Regions from separate parts of the Pedobacter sp. TM02 genome, predicted to be linked through region 2. Evidence: riboswitches for the same ligand, from Rfam matches in the RefSeq annotation. Region 2 holds a riboswitch; the other holds the start of a gene.
The links. Region 2 has a riboswitch for S-adenosylmethionine ahead of AC6H1S_RS08295 (O-acetylhomoserine aminocarboxypropyltransferase/cysteine synthase family protein). Riboswitches for the same ligand answer to the same signal wherever they lie in the genome.

Region 1 (3,131 bases), 1.6 Mb from region 2:
ATTTTGGCGGCGAGCTCGACGAATTGCACTGGCGGAAGCTCAAACCTTTGCAGTTTTACAAAAAAGTGGACGAACTGCTGACAAAAAGGTTAAATTAAAACCGTATTTTTAACGCAACATATTTTTAAACCAAAAAACATGGAACAACAAAATTATCAATATCAAGACAATTCGGTCTTTGTACAAGAGCGATCGGTTGCTAAAAAATTCTTTGCCAACGTTTTCCTTTGGATGTTTGTGGCCTTGGCGATTTCAGCTGTATCTGCTTATGTTTTAGCTACCACACCTGCATTACTAAGCTATTTAGTTGGCGAAAATGGTTTTACAATTTTTGGCTACATCGCTATTTTTGCACCCATAGGACTAGTTTTTTTAATTAGCGGCGGCATTTCCAGATTTTCGTTTGGCACTTTGGTCGGTTTATTTGTCCTCTACTCTATCTTAACTGGGGTAATGCTAAGCTTTATTCTACTAATCTACACCTTATCGTCAATCGCAATCTGCTTTGTTGCGGCAGCGGGCATTTTTGCCGTTATGGCCGTTATGGGCTATACAACCGATGTAGACTTAAGCCAGTTTAGATCTATTTTAATTGCTGGCGTAATCGGATTGGTTATTGTTAGCTTAATCAATATGTTCATCGGAAGCGATACCTTGAACTATATCCTTGGTTTTGCAGGCGTTGCCATTTTCACCGCCTTAACGGCCTATAAAGTACAGGAAATCAAAAGAATTGGCGAAGGTTTGGATGAGGCAGGAAATGAAATTGCTATCGAAGACAGCAAAAAACTCGCATTGATGGGTGCCTTGTCTTTGTATATCACCTTTATTAACTTGTTGCTCTCTTTACTTCGTCTTTTTGGCAGCAGAAGATAAGATCCATCGATTTAAAGGTTAGGACAATCCAAGCCAAAATCGTACATCTACAATTCTTAAATCCAAAACATTATATCGAAGGCCGTGCACATTTGCATGGCCTTTGTAATTTTATTTGGTTTAAGCGCGATATTTTTGGAATTGATGTGGCATTGTTGCATTTTTGTACCGCTTATTCAGAAAGATGGAGGGATTAGACCCTGCGAAGTCTTAGCAACCTGTGCTAACAAGGTGCTAAATTCTATCCTGAGCAATCAGGAAAAGATAAGTTAAAGTCAAACTATAGCCCGACTTTTCGAGATAAGCCTATTTGAGATTTGAGAAATTAGATTTGAGATTTGAGACCAGTGATGAGTTTCTGATTCTCATATCTCACATCTCCAATCTAATATCTAACAATAAGAATGAACATTAGAGAAGAATTAGAGAAGCGAATTTTAATCATAGACGGTGCCATGGGCACAATGATACAGCGCTACGTTTTAACCGAAGAAGACTTTAGGGGCGAACGTTTTGCCAATCACCCCTGCGATGTAAAAGGCAATAACGATTTGCTGAACATCACCCGTCCCGATATTATCAAGGAAATACACCTCGAGTATCTGCAGGCTGGTGCCGATATTATCGAAACCAATACCTTTAGTACGCAACGCATTTCTATGGCCGACTACCAGATGGAAGACCTTTCTTACGAACTGAGTTTTGAAGGTGCCCGCGTAGCTAAAGAGGCTGTTCAAGAGTTTATGGCCAAAAATCCGGGTAAGCAATGCTTTGTAGCCGGAGCCATTGGCCCTACCAACCGTACGCTTTCGCTTTCGCCTGATGTAAACGACCCGGGCTTCAGGGCCATTACCTACGACCAGTTGTTTGATGCCTATTACGAACAGATCCGCGGCTTGGTTGATGGCGGCTCAGATGTATTGCTGATCGAAACCATATTTGATACGCTAAATGCCAAAGTGGCTATTGCGGCCATTAAACAATATGAAGAAGTAATTGGCCGTAAGCTCGAAATCATGATTTCGGGTACCATTACCGACGCTTCGGGAAGAACGCTTTCGGGCCAAACCGCAGAGGCTTTCCTCAATTCGGTTAGCCATGCCCAGCCTTTGAGCATTGGCTTTAACTGTGCCCTGGGCGCCAAAGAAATGCGCCCGCACATCGAAGAGCTGGCCGCCAAAGCAAACTGCTACGTTTCGGCCTACCCCAATGCGGGTTTGCCTAATGAATTTGGGGCCTACGACGAAATGCCTCACGAAACCGCACATTTGGTTGATGATTTCATTACCTCTGGATTTGTAAATATCGTTGGCGGTTGCTGTGGCACTACGCCAGACCACATTGGCTGCATTGCCGAGAAAGCCAGCAAAGCTTCGCCGCGAAAAATCCCAACGCTTGAACCTTATATGCGTTTGAGCGGCTTAGAACCGGTTACCATTACCCCCGAAAGCATTTTTGTGAACGTGGGCGAACGCACTAACATTACCGGCTCTCCCAAGTTCTCCAAGCTTATTTTGGGTGGCGATTATGAGGCCGCCTTGACCGTAGCGCGCCAGCAGGTAGAGGGCGGGGCACAGGTTATCGATGTGAACATGGATGAAGGCATGCTTGATTCGGAAGCGGCGATGACCAAGTTCCTCAACCTTATAGCTTCCGAACCCGATATTGCCAAACTGCCCATCATGGTCGATTCGTCTAAATGGTCGGTTATTGAAAACGGCTTAAAATGTTTGCAAGGCAAGGGCATCGTCAACTCCATTTCGCTCAAAGAAGGCGAGGAAAAGTTCAAAGAGAGTGCCCGCAAAATTATGCGTTATGGCGCGGCGGTAGTAGTGATGGCCTTCGATGAACAAGGCCAGGCTGACAACTACGAACGTAGGATTGAAATCTGTAAAAGAAGCTATGATATCTTGGTCAATGAACTGGATTTTCCACCCCAAGACATCATCTTCGACCCTAATATTTTAACTGTTGCCACGGGTTTGGAAGAGCATAACAACTATGCCGTCGATTTTATCAACGCCACCCACTGGATCAAGGAAAACCTGCCTTACGCCAAAGTGAGCGGCGGTGTTTCTAACATTTCTTTCTCGTTTAGGGGCAATAATGTGGTTCGCGAAGCCATGCACTCTGCCTTTTTGTTCCATGCCATTAAAGCTGGCTTGGATATGGGCATTGTTAATGCAGGGATGCTGGAGGTGTACCAGGAAATTGAGCCCGAGCTGTTAGAAAGAGTAGAAGATGTATTGCTGAAC
Region 2 (3,131 bases):
TGTTGTTTTCGGAGAACAGCTTTGTAAAACTATTATTGAACTACAAATTAAAGCCGCTATTAAAAATATTCTTTTCATATACTTGTTTTTTAATATGCTAATTACACAAATCTTGCCAAAATCTACAACTTTTAAGATTAAAATTTAGCTTTGCTTTAAATCCCTAGTAATTAAGCCTGAAAAATGAAACCAGAAACTGCGGCCATACATGCTCTTCATTTAACCCAAAGCTCTACGGGCGACGTCACCATGCCAATAAGCCTCTCTACTACTTTTTTAAGGGGCGAAGATGGCGGCTACCCTGGCGGACATATGTATAGCAGAGTGAGCAATCCAAACCGATCGGCCCTGGAAAGTGTAATAACCGCACTCGAATTTGGCGAAGACAGCTGCGCGTTTTCTTCGGGAAATACTGCCGGAATGGCTGTATTTCAGGCACTGGAACCCGGTAGCCACATTATTGCCCCCGACGATATGTACTGGGGTTTTAAGAAACAGCTGCAAAGCATTTTTGCGGCTACCCTTACTTTCGATTTTATTGACCTGACCGATCATTCGGCCGTAGCCAACCATATTAAACCCAATACAGCGCTAATTTGGGCCGAAACGCCATCCAACCCGCTTTTAAAAATTACGGACATTGAGGCGCTGGCGGCGATTTGCAAAAAACACCAACTCATTTTTGCCTGCGACAGTACCTTTGCTTCGCCCAGCTTGCAAAACCCTATCAAGTTGGGAGCCGCTATTGTGATGCACTCTACCACCAAGTACATTGGGGGCCACAGCGATGTACTGGGCGGTTGCTTAACTACGGCGCGTAAAGACGAATTTTGGGAGAAAATCAAAAATATTCAGCAGATTGGTGGCGCAGTACCCTCTCCTTTCGATTGCTTTTTGCTGTTGCGCAGCCTCAAAACATTGGCCTACCGCATGAAAGGACATTGCGAAAATGCCGAAAAATTGGCGCAACACTTAGCGCAACATCCTAAAATAGCAGGAGTTTATTATCCAGGCTTAGCTTCGCACCCGCAACACGAGATCGCCAAAAAACAGATGAGTGGTTTTGGTGGCATGCTTTCTATTTTGGTTAATGGCGATGCCACGGCAGCCAGAACAGTAGTAAACAAGGTAAGCCTATTTGCACAAGCAACCAGTCTGGGCGGCGTAGAAAGCCTTATTGAGCACCGTGCATCAGTTGAAGGTCCCGATACCAAAACGCCACAAAATTTAATTCGGATTTCGGTTGGCTTAGAGCATATCGATGATTTGATTGCCGACCTAGACCAAGCACTGGCATTTGTATAGCAATAGTTTATGGGACATGGACCACCTACCATCCACTATTAGTCCATAACCATTTACAGCAAATAACTCAAAATCAATAACTTAAAAATAAATCGAAATTTTATTTTGCAGGTTTTCAGATTTTCACATATCTTTGGAACATTATTCGGCGAAAGCTGAATTTCCAAGTCAATATCTTTTAAAGATTTGATTTATAAAGAAGTGGCGAGAGACAGGCTCTTTGACCCACTGGCAACCCTCCCTAACGGAGAAGGTGCCAATTCCTGACCGGGCAACATGGTGTTGTTTGGAAATATAAATTGAAGAAAATGAAAAAGTTCAATTCATCGTCGCTCCTTAGCGAAAATTCAGGTTCAAAACCCAAACAGTCGGTTTCATTTTTAAATGTAAATCAGTTTTGCTGTAACGCACAGTTGATGTGTTGTATGTGCTGTCGCATATACTAAGCACAAAATTCTTCCCCTTTGTATGTTCAATTTGGAAGGCCCTAAAAAATTAGGGTACGCTAACGGCTAATGCTGGATTTAAGCCAAAAATAGCCACTCGCCTACTTCAGGCAAACGTAATCAACTTATCGTTTCAGGCATTTACAATTTAAACTTAGAAATCATGTCAACATCCTATAAATTCGAAACCCTACAGCTGCACGCTGGACAAGAAATAGACCCTACAACTGGCTCAAGAGCCGTACCTATCTATCAAACCACTTCTTATGGCTTTAAAAATTCTGAACATGGCGCCAACCTCTTTGCGCTAAAAGAATTCGGCAACATTTACACCCGTTTAATGAATCCTACCACCGATGTATTCGAAAAAAGGATTGCCGCATTAGAGGGTGGAGTTGCCGCCTTGGCCGTAGGTTCTGGACAAGCTGCCCAATTTATTGCCTTGAACAACATTTTGCAGGCAGGCGATAATTTTGTAGCCTCGAGCCACTTATATGGCGGTACTTACAACCAATTCAAGGTAGCCTTTAAGCGTTTGGGCATCGAAACCCGTTTTGCCAACGGCGATGATCCTGCCGACTTCGCAAGCAAGATTGATGGCAATACCAAAGCTATTTATGTAGAAACCATTGGCAATCCTTCGTTTAGCATTCCCGATTTTGAGAAAATAGCGGCCATTGCCAAACAATACGACCTGCCACTAATTGTAGACAACACATTTGGTGCAGCCGGCTATCTGTTTAAACCATTGGAACATGGGGCACATGTGGTGGTACAATCGGCCACCAAATGGATTGGCGGACATGGCACCAGCATCGGCGGCGTAATTGTTGACGGTGGCAACTACAATTGGGGCAACGGCAAATTCTTTCAATTTATCGAACCAGCCGAAGGGTACCATGGCTTGATTTTCGACGATGTTTTCGGACAAGACGGCCCGTTTGGCAACATCCAGTTCATTATCCGTGCCCGTGTTGAAGGCCTGCGGGATTTTGGTCCGGCATTGGCACCTTTCAATTCTTTCTTGTTGCTCCAAGGATTGGAAACCCTGTCATTGCGTGTACAACGCCATGTAGAAAATGCGCTGGCTTTGGCAACTTGGCTCGAAAACCATCCGGCAGTAGCTAAGGTAAACTATCCTGGCCTGGAAAGCAGTCCTTACCATGCCAATGCCAAAAAATACCTGCGCAACGGATTTGGGGCTGTGCTTTCATTCGAACTGAACGGCGATAAGGAACAGGCCATTGCCTTCGTCGACAGCTTAAAATTGGTAAGCCATTTGGCCAATGTGGGCGACGCCAAAACATTGATCATCCAGCCATCGGCCACTACGCATCAGCAACTCAGCATCGACGAACAAATTGCAGCCGGCGTTACGCC

Region 1: linked by a shared signal. The riboswitch ahead of metH (methionine synthase) and the one ahead of AC6H1S_RS08295 (O-acetylhomoserine aminocarboxypropyltransferase/cysteine synthase family protein) in region 2 are both predicted to bind S-adenosylmethionine.

What each region holds. Positions count from the first base shown of each region.
Region 1 covers NZ_AP046530.1:411,209-414,339, reverse strand. The annotation lists gene AC6H1S_RS01820 (hypothetical protein) at 1-98, shown strand, start outside; gene AC6H1S_RS01815 (Bax inhibitor-1/YccA family protein) at 139-876, shown strand; SAM riboswitch class I at 1,046-1,147, shown strand; gene metH (methionine synthase) at 1,281-3,131, shown strand, end outside.
Region 2 covers NZ_AP046530.1:1,987,747-1,990,877, reverse strand. The annotation lists gene AC6H1S_RS08305 (lipocalin family protein) at 1-78, opposite strand, end outside; gene AC6H1S_RS08300 (trans-sulfuration enzyme family protein) at 184-1,305, shown strand; SAM riboswitch class I at 1,494-1,606, shown strand; gene AC6H1S_RS08295 (O-acetylhomoserine aminocarboxypropyltransferase/cysteine synthase family protein) at 1,915-3,131, shown strand, end outside.